2 linked regions of the Geothrix sp. 21YS21S-2 genome follow. The protein of the gene in region 2 interacts with the protein of the main gene of each other region in a pairwise test. Links are inferred from orthologs where the notes say so. Each region holds a gene or a part of one and is shown on either strand. Other genes may lie near its edges.

Region 1 (9,355 bases), 3.4 Mb from region 2 along the record:
AATCACCAGGCGGACGTGCTCTGGGCCTTCCGTTTCCTCGATGCCGGCACGGAAGCCGCAAGTGGCAACGCGACTACAATCAACAACAACTCCTCGACCACCTTCAACGTGACCGCGGGCGCCGTCACGACGTACCAGACGGGTAAGGATTCCGCGTGGACCGTCCTCAACAACACCAGCAGCCAGGGGATCACTTCGACTTCGGGCAACTCGGTGACGGGCATGGGGCGCATCGCCAGCCTCTTCGCGGGGAACAATACCCCCTTGACCTACGCCATGGCCCGCGGCCTCGCCCAGTTCACGGATCCCAGGAGCGTCTTCAATGCCGTTGAGACCGGCAGCGACGCCCCCTCCCAGTGCATGAACCACTTCCTCATCCTGTTCACGGACGGCCTCGACAACAACGCCACCAACAACCTGAACGACAACGCGGACTGCCCCTACTACATCGCCTCCGGCTCCACCTTCAAGATCGACGCCCTCATCGGCAATCACTCGGTCATTGGGAGCCCGGCCAATGTAAACCGCAATGGATCATGGTGGAACCTGTTCACCTTCGCCGGGATCGCGGCCCACCTGGGCGACACGTCCCTGGGCGTGACCGGAACGGACTACCTTCCGCCCATCGACCCGGGGTCCACGCCCTCCGGTTCGGTTTCCCCTTCCAGCCTGCTTCCCCTTTCCCTCTACAAGCGCAATGCCACGCTGTTCACCAAGCCCCACCTGGTGACGACCATGACCGTGGGAGTCAGCCTTGGCGGCACCCTGGCGGCAGGCGGCCCCAAGCGCAGCCTGTTCATCGCCGCGGCCGTGGGCGACCCGACCCTGTCGACCTGGGCCGACACCAGCACCTTGTCCCCCTTCAAGTGGGATCCCACCGCCAATTCCGGCAACGGTGGCCGCGTGTCAGGGTCCATCTACTACTTCGATGCCACCAACCCGGACAAACTGAGCACGAGCCTGGACTACGCGATCCTTTCCGCCATCGGCGCCTCGAACATCAACACCTCGTCAAGTCCCAGCACCCCTTACATCGGTGCGGCCCTGGGCGGGGAGATGTTCATCGGCAAGTTCCAGCCGCCCCTCAACGGCGGCGCGATCTGGACCGGGGATCTCCTGATGTTCGGAACCAGGCTGGTCAATGACAACCTGCAGATCCTGAACAAGAGCGGCACGGTCACCACGGCCGTGGACTCCTCCACCGCCCAGTGGTCGGCGGGCGTGGCCCTGGCCAACAACCGCCTGTGGAAGGACCGCCACCTCTACACCCGCATTCCCGGCAACGCCACGACCCCCGAACCCGGCCTCACGGCCTTCTCGGATACCGGCACCGCCTTCACGGCCCCGACCACAGGCCTTCAGAATTTCATAAGCCGGGCCGCCGACAGTCCTAGCCTGGCCTCCTACGGGGTGGGCAGCACGGCCCAGAAGCTGGTGACCCAGTGGGTCATGGGCGGCGACACCACCCTCCTGGACTCCTCTTCACGAGCCACGGCCAATCGCCCCAACATCATGGGCGACATCATCAACTCCTCGCCCGCGGTCCTGGAATACAATTTCGGCGATGTTTCCTCGGGCCTGACCTCCAACCTCGCGGCCGTCGGCGGCAACCGCTTCCGCCTCATCCTGGTGGGCACCAACCAGGGCTGGCTCCACGCCTTCGGGGAAGTCACCAAGCAGGAGAACGCCGTCACGGGCGACACGTCCACCCCCAAGATCGTCAAGGGCGATGTCGACGAGCTCTGGGCCTTCATGCCCACGGATTTCCTGGGCTATCTGGACCAGTTGACGGTCAGCAGCAACCCGCACCGCTTCCTGGTCGACGGCGCTCCCGCCATCTACCACCTCGACCTTCCTCCAGCCACCGGCGGCGCCGCGAACGGGGTGGTCGAAGTGACCTCCGCCCCGGGTCCCGAACGCGCCATGGTCATCATCGGTCTGGGAAAGGGCGGACGCAGCTATTACGCCCTGGATATCCACAACCCCTACACCCCGACCCTGAGGTGGTCCATCGTGCCGGATGAGGTCGATGTGAAGGACGGTACGGGCAACCCGGCCCTCCAGGCCCGGATTCTCGCCCGGCCCGGGGCACCCTCCATCGACACGGTTCAGAAAGTCATAAGGAAGATGGGTTTCTCCACCTGCACTCCGGGCATCGGCCGCATAACCCTGACGGATTCCACGGGCCTCCCCGTGGTGCGGGACGCCGTCTTCCTCGGCGGCGGCTTCAGTCTCCCCGAGGTGGAAGCCAATTTCCCGGACGCATCCGGCAACCCCACGCCCATGGGGCGATCCGTCCTTGTCCTGGATGCCTATTCCGGCCTGATCCTCGCCGCCGTCGACCTCAGCGGCAGGACTGCCTCGGACGGCCAAAGCGGCATCCTGCGCCCAGGCCCGATCGCCCGCGGCGTCGTGCCCTTCGAGTTCATTCTCAATTCAGGAATGGCCCAACGCGCCTACTTCCTGGACTACTGGGGCGGACTGTGGTCGTGGGGCTGCCAGAAGACGGATACCGCATCCACGCTTCCGGCGAACGGCTCGCCCAATCCCACATACCAGTACCGCATGGACAGTTCGGACCTCTCCGCCTGGACCTTTGATGGGGCCGCCACCTCCGACCCCGGGATCCGTCTGGTCGCCAAGGACATCAGCGGCAGCCTGATCACCCAGTACGGCTACACCGACAGCCAGAAATTCTACAGTGAAGCGCTCTATACGACCCTTCCCGCGCCCTTCCGGGTCGGCTCGTTCCCGGGCCACCCCAAGTCCTCCACCAGTCCGATCCCCGCCGTGGTGGGAATCGCCATCGAAAGCGGCGACCGGAACAACCCCCTCGACTACAACTACACCACAACGGCGACCACCGGATCGACGGCGAACCCCGCCACGAAGCCCAACCATCACCGGATCTCGGTGGTCTTCGACCGGCAGGACAGCCTCGCCTGGGGCACCGTGGTCAACCCGATCCTCATTTCGCCCGCGTCCACTGCAGTCCTGGACGTCTATCCGGGCCACACCTCCTACCAGGCCAACAATGCCCTGATCACCCCCTACAGCAGCACGTATTTCCTGGGTCCCAACAACTCGGCGGACACCAAATTCGGGTTTTTCGCAAATTTCCCCGACATCCTGACGCCCCCAGGCTTGATTCCCAAAGGCATCAACAACCCCGCCGTGGTCTCAGGCAGCCTCTACTACTCGGTTTTCGTCCCCACGGCCGCCGATCCCTGCACGGGCGGTTCGGGCAAGACCCAGACCAGCATCATGTGCGACCTGCTCAATCCCATCGTGGCCGACTCCCGCACCAACCAGAACTGCACCAGCGGCGTGGTCTGGGAGCCCATCGGCATCGCGTCCGACTTCTCGGCCCTGGGGACCCGCGGCGTGATCCAGATCGGCACCACCGCCGTCAACAACCCCGGGGCGGGTGCCAGCGCAACCACCCTGGCCACCAAGACCATCACCGGAAAGAGCACCGACCGGTATCCCAAGGCCCGGGTCTGGCGAACCGTCCACTAGGCTCCTATTGACGGCGCCCCCGCCGCCACCGCAAGGTGGCCGCGGGGGCCGGCCGTTCAATCCACGGCCGCGGTCACCCGGACCTCGAGGAACCGCTGGGATGGGTCATCAAGCCCCAGGATCACCTTCTCGTCATAGGTCCCTGGCGAGGCCGCTCCCGACAGCACGACCTTGATCGCGTGGCTGGGGGCAGCCCCCCCTGGCAGGGTGGGCACAGAAAGGAGCGAACTGGTCGTGCGGGCAGAGAGCACGCGGAAGGGCTTCCCTTGCCGGTGCTTCACCACCATTCGTCCGTACAGTTCCAGGCCGGCCTTGCCCGCCAATGCCACCCGGGCCGGGGAGGCAAGGATCGGCATCCGCCGGTCCCAGTTGACCCGCACCGTGATGACCGATTCCCGGGGGTTGGACAGGTGGAGGTCGATGAAATCCGTCCCGGAGAACTTCTCCGAGGGCAGGCGGTCCGCCACCAGGACCAGGTCCAGGAATGCCGCGGTGCCGCTCTCCCGGGTGGCCACTCCCAGCCAGGGCGCGGGCGAAAGCTGGACATCGTCGATCCGGATGGGCTGCCCGGTGGCCGACTCAAGCTTGACCACGGCCTTCCGCCGATCCTTCGCCTTCAGGTCCTGGAAGAACACAATGTCCTGACCGATGAGGACGTCCATCCGGACTTCCGCCTTGAGCGTGAGCGTCTGGATCGGATTCGCCGGGTCATCCGAGTGGATCTCGACAAATTTCGTGACCTCGCCCCGGAGCCCCGCGGCCATGAAGGCGACTTCCAGTTCCGTGGACTCCCCCGGCAGAAGGATTTCCTTGCCGACGACCGTGGACGTGCACCCGCAGGACGGCTTGACGCCCAGGATCCGAAGCGGGCCGCCACCCGCATTGGTCACCTTGAACCGGAACCGGCTGGTGCTCTCCCTTTCCACCTTCCCGAAATCGTGACGAAGCGTGTCCAGAACCATCCGGGGCGGGGCCTGGGCAAAACAAAGCGCCGGCATCAACACCGCGATCAGGGCAGGCCGCATGGAAATCCCTTCGACCCCCAGATTCTAGCCTAGACGCCGAAATTGAGGGGATCCCGGTCCAGCGTCACGGGCCCCCCCGGCTCCAGCGGCGCGGCGCGCATGGCCTCCCCCAGGGGGCCCCGGGCCGCCGCCTTGAGGATGAGCTGCATGCGGTAGCGGTCCTTCACCTTGGGGATGGGCGACTCCAGGGGGCCCAGGATGCGCAGGCCCGGGACCGTCTCCAGGCGCGCCCGCAGCCTGCGCAGCGGCTCCAGGGCCTCCCGGGGGCTGTCGCCCTCGCTGCGGTAGAGGCTCATGGCGGCGTAGGGGGGATAGCCCAGGGCCTCCCGGTAGGGCAGCTCCTCGGCGGCGAAGGCTTCGAAGTTCTGGGCCACGGCGTGGACGATGGCGGGGTGGTCGGGGCTGTAGGTCTGCAGGAGGACCCGCCCGCTGAGCTCGGCCCGCCCCGCCCTGCCCGCCACCTGGGTGAGGAGCTGGAAGGTGCGCTCGGCGGCCCTGAAGTCGGGGATCTTGAGGCCCAGGTCCGCATTGAGGATGCCCACCAGGGTCAGCTTGGGGAAGGTGTGGCCCTTGGCCAGCATCTGGGTGCCCACGAGGATGTCCACCTCGCCCGACTCCGCCGCCAGGAGGCCGGCCTCCAGGGAGCCCCGCCGGGTGGTGGTGTCGCGGTCCAGGCGCAGGATGCGGGCCTCCGGGAACAGGAGCCGCAGCTGGTCCTCGATCTGCTCGGTGCCCTCGCCCACGCCGCGCAGGTGCTCGGCCCCGCAGTGGATGCAGACCTCCGGAGGGGCCGTTTCATAGCCGCAGAGGTGGCAACGGAGGCGGAAGGCGCCCTTGTGGTAGGTGAGGCTCAGCGCGCAGTGGGGGCAGTCGAAGGTCTTCCCGCAGGCCCGGCACATCCAGAAGTTCTCGAAGCCCCGGCGGTTGAGGAGGAGCATGCACTGCTGGCCCAGGGCCAGCGCCTCCCGCATGCCCTTGAGCAGCATGGGCGAGAACACCACCTTCCTGCGCTCCTCCTTGTAGCATTCCCGCAGGTCCACCACCTTCACCGTGGGCAGGGTCACCCCCGCGGGCCGCTCCATGAGGCGAAGCAGGTTGTACCGGCCGTTCTGGGCCGCGTGCCAGCTCTCCAGGGACGGGGTGGCGCTGCCCAGGACCACGGGGCACCCCTCGAGCTGGGCGCGCTTGACCGCGAGGTCCCGGGCGTTGATGCGGGGATGCTCCTCGCTCTTGTACGAGCCCTCCTGCTCCTCGTCCACGATCACCAGGCCGATGTCCTTCAGGGGCGCCAGCACGGCGTTGCGCACCCCCACGAAAAGCGGCGCCTCGTCCTGGAGCAGGCGCAGCACGTCGGCCTGCTTTTCGGTGGCGTTCAGGCCCGCGTGGCCCACGGCCACCTTCCCCGGGAAACGGGCCTCCAGCCTCGCCAGGAGCCGCGGCGTCAGCCCGATCTCCGGCACCAGCCACAGGACCCGCCTGCCCCGCGCCAGCACCTTGCCGGCCAGTTCCAGGTAGACCTCGGTCTTGCCGCTGCCCGTGATGCCGTAGAGGAGGGTGCCGGAGAAGGCGTCCAGGTCCACGGCGGCCACGGCCCGCCGCTGCTCCTCGTTCAGGACGACGGTGCGGTCCGCGCCCTCCTCCCGGCGCTGGCTCATGAGGTCCAGGCGCTTCACCCGCTCCAGCACCCCCTGCTTGACGAGGTTGGCCACCACGGCCGGGCCCACGGCGCAGGCCTCCAGGAGCGGGGCTTCCAGCATGGCGCCCCCGGCGCCCTCCAGGGCCAGGAGGACCTTGGCCTGGGAGGGGGTCACCCGGGGCGGGTTGGGCGCGGCGGTGCGCCGCACCTCCGTGACGCCCGCGCCCCGCAGGCCCCGGCGGTGGAAGAGGGTGGGCAGGTCCAGGGTCCCGGCCTGCCACGCGGCTCCGGCCTCCGCCAGGCCCGCCCAGTCCCCCGCCTCCCGCAGGTCGCAGAGCCGGATCCCGGAAGGAAGGGGCGTCTCCCAGTCGGCCACCACCGCGTGGGGCAGGCAAAGGGGCAGCAGGTGCGCCAGTCCGCAGCCGTAGTAGCGCCCGGCGAAGTCCAGCAGCTCCCACAGCCGGGGCGGCAGGAGCGGGAAGGGGTCCAGGACCGTGTCCACGGGCTTGAGCTTCACGGCCGGCGGGGCCGGGTCCGGACCCAGCACCACGCCCAGGGTCCGGCCCGCGCGCAGGCGCACTTCCACCCGCATTCCGGGCTGGAGTCCGGCGGGAGCGAGGTACGTGAGCGGGGGGAGGGGCCTGGCGAGCTCGATGCGGGTGGGGATCAGGGAATCCATGCAGGGCGATGATAGCGCGGCCGGGGCCCCGCAAAGGAATCCCCGGACACCCCCGGAGGCGGTTAAACTGCATAACCGCATAACTCCCCCCATCCCCCGAATTCCCAAGGTCCTCCATGGAAACCAAAGGCCATCTCCTCATTGCCGACGACGAGGAAGCGTACCTCCGGACCATCGCCCAGCTCCTCACCCTCCATGGGTTCACCGTGGACTGCGCGTCCAGCGCCACGGAGGCGAGGGAGAGGCTGGAGGCCTGCCGGTACGATGTCCTGGTGTCGGACATCCAGATGCCGGGCCCCCCGGTCCTGGACCTCATGCGCCAGATCCCGGCCCTGAACGCCGGCCTGCCGGTGGTGCTCATGACCGGCCACCCGTCCATGGACACCGCCCTGGAGGCCATGGGCAACGCCGTCCTGGCCTACCTGGTCAAGCCGGTGGATACCCAGGAACTCGTGATGCACATCCAGACCGGGGTGCGCCTGAGGAAGGTTCAGGCGCTCGCCCTGGAGTCCTCCATCCGCCTCCAGTCCTGGGCCAACGAGATGAAGGCCATCGAGGCCGACATCCGCTCGGCCCCCGCCTCCATGGGGGTCATGCCCCTCAGCGGCCTGGTGGGCCTGGTGCTCGGGAACCTAGCCTCCTCGACCCTCGAACTCAAGCAGTTGCTGGATCTGGCCCTCCAGGCGAACCCGGGCCAGGGGGTGTGCGGCATCCGCGAATGCCCCAGGCTCGGGCTATACCAGGAGACCATCCGCTCGGGCGTGGAGACCCTGGAACACACCAAGAGCGCCTTCAAATCAAAGGAACTCGGGGAGCTGCGCAAGAAGTTCTCGGCATTGCTCGAGGGAACGGTCTAGCGGCATCTGGTTCTTGACAATTTGAACGGTCTTCCGATAATTGGCCTGTTCAATCCGTCCCTTGGGGACACCCGTCTTGGCGGGCAGGATCCAGTCCTGCAAGTTGAAGGCGCCCACCTGGAGCTACCGTTTTTCTGGCTGCCGGGTCGTGCTTCCTCTTGACGCCTTGAGATCCGGGATCCCCCATGCACGTGAAAATCCTCCTCGTCGAGAATTCCGAGGCCCAGGCGCAGCTGGTCCTGCGCCCCCTCCGGGAGGCCGGCCTCGAGTTCGCCAGCGAGCGGGTCGCCTCCTCCCAGGATCTCCGCGCGGCCCTGGACCGCGGGACCTGGGACCTGATCCTGTGCCAGCACGCCCTGCCGGGCCTTTCCTACACCAAGGTGCTTTCGGACGTGCAGGCCCTCGCCCCGGCCCTGCCCTGCATCGTCATCGCCAATTCGGGCGACGAGGACCTGGTGAGCCGGGCCTTGCGCCTGGGCGCACGGGACTTCATCTCCATGGGCCGGCTGGCCAGGCTGCCCCAGGCGGTCAAGCGGGAACTCGCCAACACGCCCCGCCGGAGCCTGGGCTCGCCCGACCTCCCAGCCGCTGACACCGGCCTCCTCGAGGACCTGATGGACGAGGCCTACGGCCTCCACGAGGTGATCTTCGACGACCAGGGGCAGCCCGTGGATTTCCGCTTCGTCAAGCTGAACCCGGCCTACGAGCGGCTCACGGGCATCAGGGCCTCGGAAGTGGTCGGGCGCACGGCCCTGGAACTCGTCCCCGGGCTCTCCCGCACCTGGATCCGGAAATTCGGGAACGTGGCCCTGTCCGGTCAACCGCTTGCGGTCGACGACTACCGGAGCTTGCGGGGACGGACCTTCGCCGGCATCGCCTTCTGCCCCCAGCCGGGCCACTTCGCGGTGCTGTTCAACGACGTCACCGCGACCCTCGCCCTGGAGACGACCAAGGAGAGGCTGGCCACGGCCGTGGAGCAGATCACCGAGGGGATCTTCATCGCCGACCTGCAGGGGACCCTCCTCTACGCCAACCCCGCCCTGGAGCGCATTCTGGGCGCCGCTCCCGGCGGGACCCTGGGGCAGCCCGTGGCCAGGGTCCTGCCGGGCCTCCCCCTGGAGGACGCGGGCTCCGCCTGGCAGGGGCGCTTCCCCGGGCAGCCCGCGGACGGCAGCTCCCAGATCCTGGAATGCACGCTGGCCCCGGTGCGGGACGCCTCCGGGACGCCCACCTCCCGGGTGGGCATCGTGCACGACGTGACCAGCGAGGCCGACACCGAGCGCAGCCTTCGGCAGATGGAGAAGATGAAGGCCCTGGCGGAAGTGGCCGGAGGCGTCTCCCACGACTTCAACAACCTGCTCACCGCAATCCTCAGCGCCACCGAGCTCATCGAATGGCAGCTGGCCGCCGACAGCCCCATCCGCCTCAAGCTCCAGGTGATCTACCAGGCCGTGATGAGGGCCAGCGAGCTCAACCGGCAGATACTCGCGTTCAGCCGCAACAGCGAGGAGAAGTCCGCGCCCCTCGACCTCTCCCAGGTGGTGAAGGAGGCCATCCACCTCGTGCGGTCCACGTTCCCCGCCACGGTGCAGGTGCGCTCGACCCTCGCGCCCGGCCTCTGGACCACGGGCAACGCCAG
Region 2 (9,224 bases):
GCGCATCGACCAGGTCCTGCAGGATCCCGGCGGTGTCCTGCCGGAGCACGCGCCCCTGACCCCCCTTTCCGGCCCCGCGGCCATGGAGCTGCGGGCCGCCGCCCACCGCTTCGACTCGGGCCGGGGCATCGGCCCCCTCGACCTGGAACTGCCGCCCGGCTCGCGCCTGGCCGTGGTGGGCGGCATCGGCTCGGGCAAGACCATCCTCCTGCAGGTGCTGGCCGGTCTGAGGGGGATCCAGGAGGGCACCCTGACCCTCGACGGCAGGGTCCTGGACCAGGGCCTCCTGCGGGAGCACTGGGCCGGCATCGGCTGGGTGCCCCAGGAGGCCTTCCTGTTCAGCCTGTCCCTGCGGGAGAACCTCGCCCTGGGCCGTCCCGGCGCCTCCGAGGAGGAGCTGTGGGAGGTGGCCCGGGTGGTGTGCCTGGACGACCTCATCCGGCGCCTGCCCATGGGCCTGGACACCGTGGTGGGCGAGCGGGGCGTTGTCCTCTCCGGCGGCGAGCGCCAGCGCACGGCCCTGGCCCGCGCCCTCCTGCGCAAGCCCCGCCTGCTGCTCCTGGATGACGCCCTGAGCGCCGTGGATTCCGAGACCGAGAGCCGGATCCTGGAGAACCTGCGCACCTTCCTGGTGGACACCACCCTGGTGCTGGCCACCCACCGCGTCTTCGTGGCCGAATTGTGCGACCACGTGCTGGTGCTGGAGGACGGCCATGCCGTTCAGCGCGGAACCGCCCAGGAGCTGGCCCAGGAGCCCGGCCACTACAGCCGGATCAAGCGCCTCCAGAGCCTGGAGCGGGAGATCCTGGGCGAAGCGGCTTCCTAGAGGGCCTTCTATTTCTAAAACACCCTAGACCTCCGGCCAGTGGTGCTTGGGGTACCTGCGGGCCAGCCCCGGCCTCATCTCCTTGTAGACCCGCTGCCAGAACCCCGCCAGGTCCGTCGTGACCTGCACGGCGCGGTTGTTGGGGGCCAGGAGGTGGAGCACCAGGGGAACCTCGCCCCCGCCGATGGCGGGACCCTTCTTGAGGCCGACGAAGTCCTGGAGCCGGGACGCCACCCAGGGGGCGCCGTCCCCGTAGTTCACGCGCAGGCGGCGCCGGGGGATCTGGATCCATTCCGGTGCCCAGGCGTCCAGGAGCCGCGCGGTCTCGGCCCCCAGGGCACGGCGCACGGCGCCGGGCCAGTCCGCGGCCTCCAGTTCCTTCAGGCTGGCGAGGCCCTCGCAGGCGCCGGTGAGCAGCACCTCGCGCAGACCGGTCTCGTCCGGGATGGCCAGGTCGGGGCGCAGCCTCGCCAGGAAGGCCAGGCGGGGCAGAAGGCCTTCCAGGGGGGCCGCGCCCGTGGCGGCCCGGGCCAGCACCTGGGCCGCGCCGGGGTGGCCGGGAGGCGCGGGGCGCCGGCTCTCCATGAGGAGCAGGTCCTCGAACCAGAGGCGGGAATAGAGGTCAACGCGGCCCGTGCCCCCGTTGAAGGCCAGTTCCTCGGTGTCGCGGATGGCGTCCGGGAACGCGTCCAGGAGCCAGTCCGGCTCCAGGCGCGAGGCGGCCTGGACCTGGATCTGCCCGCCCACGCCGTCGGCCTCCAGGGCCAGGATCCACCCCGCCCGGCGCACCCGGCACTGGGGCGCGAGGCGCGCGCCGCCCCCGCCCACCAGGGTGCAGGTGCCGTTGCCGCCCACCCGGGCGATGCGGTCGGGGTAGGCCGCAACCATGGCGCGCAGGAGCCCCTCCTCGTCCTCCTCCAGGGCGCCGCCGCCCAGGGCCCTGAAGGCCAGCCGCGCCTGGCGCAGGGCCGCAGGATCCGTGCCCGCAGGCTCCAGGTAATGGTCGATGCGGGCGAGGACATCGGAATCCAGCGCATGGCCCTGGGGGGCGCCTCGGGGGGCCAGGTCCTTGCGGGCGACCAGGTCCCCGGTTTCCAGGAGCACGGCCGCGAGCCTTGCGAGGTTGGGGATGCCGGCGTCCTCGCCGGCGGTCACCAGGCGCGCCAGGCGGGGGTGGAGGGGCAACCGCGCCATGCGCCGGCCCAGGGCCGAGATCCGACCGTCCTCCATGGCCCCCAGGCTCTCCAGGAGCTTGCCGCCGGCCTCCAGGGCCTTTGCCGGGGGCGCCTGGAACCACTCCAGGCCGGCGCCGATGTCCAGGTCGGCCAGGGCCAGAAGCGGTTCGGCCAGATCCGTGCGAAGGAGCTCGGCGGCATCGAAGGGAGGCCGGGCATTGAACTCGGCCAGGGAGAAGAGCCGCAGGCAGACCCCGGGCCCGGTGCGCCCGGCCCGCCCCGCGCGCTGCACGCAGCGGGCCTGGCTGATGCGGACGGTGCGCAGCCCCGGCAGGCCCGACCAGGGGGAGTGGAAGGCCTCCCGCCCCAGGCCCGAGTCCACCACGGCACCCACCCCCTCCAAGGTCACGGAGCTTTCGGCCACGTTGGTGCTGAGGATGACCTTGAATCGCTCGCTGGGGGACACCGCCTCCTGCTGCGCATCGAACGGGAGGCTCCCGTGCAGGGGCAGAAGCCGCAGCCCGTGGGTCTCGGCGGTCCGGGCGCAGCTGCGCAGGCAGCGGCGGATTTCGCCGGCGCCGGGGAGGAACACCAGGGTGTGGCCCTTGAGGCCCTCCCGGTAGAGCCGGTCCACGGCACCCGCCACCTGGTCCTCCAGGGGGGCGGACTCGGGCCGCTGCTGGTGCCGGATCTCCACGGGCCACTGGCGCCCGGGGCAGGCCAGGGCGGGGGCCTCCAGGAAGGCCGAGATGGGCCCGGGGTCCAGGGTGGCGCTCATCACCCCCAGCCGCAGGTCCGGGCGCGCCCCCTTCCGCAGCCGGCGCAGGAGGGTGATGGCCAGGTCCGTCTGCAGGTGGCGTTCGTGGAACTCGTCCAGGAGGACCGTGGAGATGCCGCGCAGGGCGGGGTCGTCCTGGAGCCTGCGCAGCAGCAGCCCCTCGGTGACGAAGCGCACGCGGGTGGCGCGGGAGACCTTCTGCTCGAAGCGCACCGCGTAGCCCACGGCGCCGCCCAGCGGCTCCCCCAGTTCCGCGGCCACCCGGGCCGCGGCGAGGCGCGCCGCCAGGCGCCTTGGCTCCAGCACCCAGCACTCGCCTTCGGCGAGCATCCCCGCATCAAGCAGGGCCCGGGGCACGCGCGTGGTCTTGCCCGCGCCGGGCTCCGCCCCAAGAACCAGGCAGCCCCGGTCGCGCAGCGCCTCGACGATCGCCGGGAGGAAGGGGTCGATGGGCAGGGGGGAAAGGGTCAAGACCGCTCCCGGAGCGCCTCGGCGAAGCCCCGGAAGATCCCCAGGGCGCTCAGTGCCGCCGGATGGTCCATGGCAACCAGGTTCTCGGGATGCCACTGGACCGCCACCACCCACCGGGAGGTGTCGGCGGCCTCGAGGCCCTCAACCAGGGGCCGCCCGTCCCTGGCGGTGCCGTGCCAGGCCACCGCCCGAAGGCCCGGGGCCAGGCGGCCCACGGCCTGATGGTGCCGGCTGTTGACCTCCACCGCTTCGGCCCCCACCAGCGCGCGCAGCCGGGAGGCGGGGTCCACGATCACCCAGTGGGCGAGTTCGGGAGGGAGGCTGGAGGAACCCAGGCAGTGACGCTCCGGCCCGCAGCCGTAGTGATCCGGGATGTCCTGCACGAGGCTGCCCCCCAGGGCCACGTTGAGCAGCTGCTCCCCTCGGCAGATGCCCAGGATGGGCAGGCCCAGGTCCCAGGCCCGGCGGGCCAGGGGGATCTCCAGGGCGTCCCGTTCAGGGTCCGGCTCGGCCTCGGGGTGCACGGCCTCCTCCGGATCCCAGTTGGCGGGGTGGATGTCGTCCCCGCCGGTGAGGAGCACCCCCCGGAAGCCCTCCAGGGGGGGGACCGGGTCCCCGGGGCCCACAAGGAGGATCTCCCCCTCCCAGCCCCCCGCCCGGACCGCCGGAACGTAATGTCGGCCCGCGGATGACTTGTCTCGGCAGGTTATGAGAAGGCTTGACACGAAAACTCCCGCTATCATCATTGTCACCCTACCACCAGCTCAGACGGACTGAGGCATTCGGTGAGGCGGAGAGCTCCGCCACCTACAAGGAGGAAGAACATGTCCGGATCGTTGAACAAAGTGATGCTGATCGGAAACCTGGGCCGGGATCCCGAGCTCAAGATGACCCCGTCGGGCCAGGCCCTGGCGCGCTTCTCCGTGGCCACCACCGAGACCTGGAAGAACCCCCAGGGTGAGAAGCAGACCAAGACGGAGTGGCACAACATCGTGGTTTGGGGCAAGCAGGCGGAGATCGCCGAGAAGTACCTGCGCAAGGGCAAGCAGGTCCTCATCGAGGGCCGCATCCAGTACCGTGAGTACACCGACCAGGCGGGCGTCAAGAAGACGGCCTGCGACATCCGTTGCGACAACTTCGTGATGCTCGGCCGGCTTGAGGAAGGCGGCGGCCGGCCCTCCGGCGGCGGCGGCGCCGACGAGTACGAGCCCACCGGTGCGCCCGCTCCCGCTTCGGGCGGCGGTCAGGTCTACGACGACGACATCCCGTTCTGAGGGGTGCCGGAGCCGACCGTGTAGCTTGATTTGAAAAAAGCCCATAGGAATATGGGCTTTTTTCATGATTGAAGCCTCGAGTCCAGGCTGGGGTCGCCCTACCATCCCGGGAACCATCGGGCACTCCCGGACATTGGGTAACGATGGAAGTGCCCCGATGATGCGGTCGTTCTTTCTCTTGATGGCGCTCCTGGCGGCGGCGGGCCTCCACGCCCAGACGCAGGGGGCTGCCCCAGCTTCGGTGGCGCCAGGTGCAGGGATGGAGTTCTGGACCGGCCGGCCCCGGTGTGGTGCCAATTGCATGAACGGAAGCCCTCCATCCAGGGCCTATTTCAAGGAAGCCCGCAGGCAGGGCATCCAATGGCTCCGCTTGGCCTACGACAAATGGAAACCAGCCAGACGTGATTTCCTGCTGGGAGACGCCAGCCGGTACGAGGGACTGGTGGCGGCCGATCTGAAAACGCTCAAAGCCACCCTCGATCGCGCCCATGCGGAAGGGATCAAGGTCGTGGTGGTGCCCCTCTCCCTGCCCGGGATGCGCTGGAGCCAGAACAACGGCGCCCGATTCGACGGACGGATCTGGCGGGACAAGGAAGGGTGGAGACAATCGGCGAGGTTCTGGGGCGACCTCGCCAAGGAGCTGAAGGGCCACCCGGCCGTGGCAGGGTACAACCTGGTCAACGAACCCGCCCCTGAACGGGAGGGCGGCGCAGCGGAAGATGCTTCGCCGGAGGAACTGAAAGCGTGGTACGCCACCGTGAAAGGGTCCGCCTGCGATCTTCCCGGGTTCTACAAGCTGGTCCTGGCCGCCGTCCGGAGGGTTGACCCTGACATGCCTGTGCTGCTGGATTCGGGGTGGTACGCACGGGCCACGGGTTTCACGTACTGGCCGGATCCGGTGGGTGATCAAAAGACGCTCTACGCCTTCCACATGTATGAACCCTACCCTTGGTCCAGTCCGGCGAATTTCCGGCGGGCCGAACCGTGGGTATACCCCGGCCCGGTTCCTTCCGTTTCCGGGCGGGAGCAGGAATGGGATCGGGCGGCGATAGCCCGTTTTCTGCAGCCGGCCTACGACTGGGCCAGGGAACAGGGGATCCCGGCCCATCGCATTGTGGTCGGCGAATTCGGTTGCCACCGGCTCTCGCCGGGGTGCGCCACCTATCTGGAGGACGTGCTCTCGGTGGTGGAAGGGCAGGGGTCCCACTGGGCCTTCTACGCGTTCCGGGAAGACACGTATGACGGTTTCGGCTACGAATTGGGCACCTGGAAGGCCCCTTGGGCCTTCTGGCAGGCCCAGAAAAAAGGCCGGCCCTGGAAATGGGAGCGGACCACGACGTCTCTCTATGAACCCATCGCCCGCCGCCTCAAGGCCGAAAGGGAAAGGCCCTCGCGCCCGGCACCTTCCTGCAGTAGAAACGGATCGTGTTCCCCATGGGCAGCGCCAGGCTCATCGCGGACACCAGGAAGGCCAGGGGACCAAGAAGCGTCCCCAGGAGGAGGTGCAGCCAGGTCCAGGGGCTTCGGCGCAGGGAGATGCCCGCGGGGTTGCCCATGAGGGCCCGGTACAGCCGGCTGGGTTCGCCCGGGAGGAGGTTGAGCCAGTTCTGGAGGGTCGTGAACGCCGAATATTCCAGGGAATACCAGGTCCGCTCCTCGACCCTGAAGCCGCAATGCTCCACCAGTCCGGCCAGGGCCGCAGGCGTGAGGAAATGGAGGTGGTGTGGGTAGTCGAAGCACAGGTTGCGGCGTCCCAGGAGCCTGAATCCCCAGGTGCGGAAGTTGGGGACCTCCACCACCAGGAGTCCCCCGTCGGCAAGGAGATCCCGGGCACAGGCCAGGTAGGCCCTGGGGTTCGCGAGGTGCTCGAGCACATGGAAGAACGTGATCACATTGAAGGAGGCCGGTTCCAGGCCAAGGTCCGGCAGCTCCCCCACGGCGACATCAATGTTCCTGAGGCGCCGCGCCGCCTCGGCCGCGGTGCGGGACACCTGGGTGCCCTTCACCGTCCAGCCTTTCGCCTTGAAGAGGGCCAGCAGGTCCCCGCGGCCGCAGCCCACGTCCAGGATGGAGTTCCCGCCCCCGCACCTTGCCGCGACGGCCCGGTACCTTGAGGACTTCAGGCCCACCACCAGGGCCTCCGCCAGACCCAGGAACCGGCCGCCGGAGTCCTCCTGGTAGTAGTCCTCCTGGTAGAGTTCCGCCTGCGCCGCGGGTTCGGGCAGGGGATCCAGGCTGGCGCCACCACAGGCCCGGCACCGGACCACGGCGGGCTCGCCGGGCCTCCACGGTTCCAGGGGTCCTCCTCCACAGAATGCGCAGGCCACGGCTCGTCTCAGGCCTCCGGCCCGATGCGCGTCCCCGCGCACAGGACGGTGTTCTTGGGCACCACGACGATGCCGTCCTGGACCACGTAGTCGCCCGCGTCCAGCTCCGTGCCGCGGGGGAAGGGCCTGATGACCACGCCCGCGCCGATGCTCACGTTCTTGTCCAGGATGGCGCCCTCGATGTGGCAGTCGGGGCCGATGCCCAGGGGCACCTCCTTGTGGAGGCGCTGGTAGTAGTCGGCGCCCATGACGATGCTGTCCAGGATGCGGGTGCCGGGGCCGATCTGGCTGCGCACGCCGATGATGGAGTGGGTGATCTCGCCGCCGCCCTCGATGACGCAGCCCTCGCAGAGCAGCACGTCCTTGAGCTTGGTGTCCGAGCAGATGGAGCCGGGCAGGAACCGGGAGTGGGTGTAGATGGGGTGGTGGGCGTCGTAGAGGTTGAACTCGGGGTTGGGGCGGGTCAGCTCGAGGTTGACGTCGTAGAAGGAGCGGATGGTCCCGATGTCCTGCCAGTAGCCGTCGAAGTCGAAGCCGGAGACGTTCATGCGGCTGATGGCGAAGGGGATGACGTGGTGGCCGAAGTCGTCGAAGTCCGGGTGGCTGGTGAGGAGGTCCACCAGCACCTCGGTCTTGAAGAGGTAGATGCCCATGGAGCCCAGGAAGGGGCGCTCCGGGTCGTCCCGGCTGACCATGGCCTCCTGGGCCTCGGGCGTCTTGGGCTTCTCCACGAAGTTGACGATCCTGCCGTCCGGGGTGCGCTTGAGGAGCCCGAAGCGGTCCGCCTCGTCCTTGGCCACGGGCTGCACGGCCACGGTGATGTCGGCGCCCTTGGCGATGTGGTGGGCCACCATGGGGGCGTAGTCCATGCGGTAGAGGTGGTCCCCGGCGAGGATGAGCACGTGCTCGGTGCCCACCACCTGGATCTGGAACAGCTGCTTGCGGATGGCGTCGGCGGTGCCCTGGTACCAGCCTTCGCTGGTGGGGGTCTGCTCCGCGGCCAGCACCTGCACCCAGCCGGTGTGGAACACGTCGAACTTGTAGCTCTCGGAGATGTGCCGGTGCAGCGAGACCGAATTGAACTGGGTCAGCACGTGCATGCGGAAGATGCCGGAGTTGATGCAGTTGCTCAGCGGGATGTCGATGAGGCGGTACTTGCCGGCGATGGGGACGGCGGGCTTGGAGCGCATCTTGGTGAGCGGATAGAGCCGCGCGCCGCGGCCCCCTCCGAGAATCACGGCGAGGACGTTGTTCAGCTTGGGCATGGGTGCTCCTGTCTAAGGCCGGAGGCAAGGCGAACTGGATCGGTATATCCAAAGTAAGCCCAAACCGGCCCCCTGGGGGGCCGGAATGAGCCATTGTGATGAAAAGCGTCCTAGCGGTCCACCTTGATCACGATGGAGTTCGAGAACATGTCCTGGAACCCCTTCCGGTCCGCGCCCAGGATGAGGAGGTAGGGCAGGCATGCCAGCATGCCGCTGACCCAGTGGCCCACGAGGCGGAGGATGGCCTGGCCCCAGTCGATGTTGCCGGCGGGGTTCATCTCGGGGACGACGCGGAGCTTCATGATCTTCTTGCCGATGGTGGCCCTGAATTTGACCATGCTCCAGAGCATGAAGACCATGTAGCCCAGCCCCAGGAACGGGTACAGGAGGCAGCTGAAGAGGACCGTGATGCCGTGGGAGACCGCGCCCAGAACCGCCGAGGCGACGATGAACACGACGAACAGGAGCAGCCAGATGCCCACGTCGATGAGGTAGGCCACGAACCGCGTGCCGAAATCCCCCCGCTCGATGGCGCCGCCGTAGATCAGGGGCTGGGCGTCGTCCGGGACGCCGGGCAGGTAGGGCTGCAGGAAGGCGGGGGCGGGGTTGTCGCCCTGGGGGGCCATGGGACGGGGGGCCGGGGGCGGGGGAGGAGCGGGCGGGGGCGCCTGGGGCGCCGGTGGCACCGGGGGCTCCAGGGCGATGGGGGCCGGCTCGGGCGCTCCACCCTGGATCTTGGCCATCTCGTCCAGGTTCATGCGGACGGTGCCCAGGGGGTTCACGTCCTCCACGGGCCGGGGGTCCACGAAGGTGAGCTGCATCTGGCCGAGGGTGATGCGGTCCCCGTCCTTCAGGGATCCGGTCTCCACCTTGATCCCGTTGATGAGGACGCCGTTGCTGCTGCCGAGGTCCTGGACCTCGTAGCCCGTGGCGGTCCTGCGGAGCACGGCGTGGTGACGGGAGATGCTGGGGTCGGCCAGGCGGAGGGTGTTGTCCAGCTCCCGCCCGATGCTCACCTCATTGTCGACCAATTCAAATTCGCGGGCTCCATTACTCTCTTGAACGAGCAGTTTTGCCATGGTCTCCCCTTTATTTTCTGGATCTCTTG

The links.
Region 1: the proteins of RAH40_RS15660 (region 2) and priA interact in binary tests that used the Escherichia coli proteins (3 or more experiments, as listed by UniProt). The link is inferred for Geothrix sp. 21YS21S-2 from one-to-one orthologs.

The regions. Positions count from the first base shown.
Region 1 is NZ_CP132910.1:179,125-188,479, reverse strand. Bases 4,217-7,237 are described here. They hold priA (primosomal protein N'), read right to left. Parts: upstream 6,860-7,237; coding sequence 4,574-6,859; downstream 4,217-4,573. Other genes in these bases: RAH40_RS00825 (response regulator), read left to right, coding at 6,976-7,237; RAH40_RS00835 (DUF1573 domain-containing protein), read right to left, coding at 4,217-4,544. Also shown: RAH40_RS00840 (hypothetical protein), read left to right, coding at 1-3,519; more of RAH40_RS00835, read right to left, coding at 3,576-4,216; more of RAH40_RS00825, read left to right, coding at 7,238-7,716; RAH40_RS00820 (response regulator), read left to right, coding at 7,902-9,355.
Region 2 is NZ_CP132910.1:3,543,563-3,552,786, forward strand. What follows is about bases 2,910-5,799. They hold RAH40_RS15660 (single-stranded DNA-binding protein), read left to right. Parts: upstream 2,910-4,074; coding sequence 4,075-4,524; downstream 4,525-5,799. Other genes in these bases: hrpB (ATP-dependent helicase HrpB), read right to left, coding at 2,910-3,250; RAH40_RS15655 (gamma-glutamyl-gamma-aminobutyrate hydrolase family protein), read right to left, coding at 3,247-3,975. Also shown: RAH40_RS15645 (ABC transporter ATP-binding protein), read left to right, coding at 1-826; more of hrpB, read right to left, coding at 851-2,909; RAH40_RS15665 (bifunctional 2-polyprenyl-6-hydroxyphenol methylase/3-demethylubiquinol 3-O-methyltransferase UbiG), read right to left, coding at 5,892-6,791; RAH40_RS15670 (glucose-1-phosphate adenylyltransferase), read right to left, coding at 6,860-8,116; RAH40_RS15675 (FHA domain-containing protein), read right to left, coding at 8,227-9,195. UniProt on the Escherichia coli protein: Plays an important role in DNA replication, recombination and repair. Binds to ssDNA and to an array of partner proteins to recruit them to their sites of action during DNA metabolism. Acts as a sliding platform that migrates on DNA via reptation.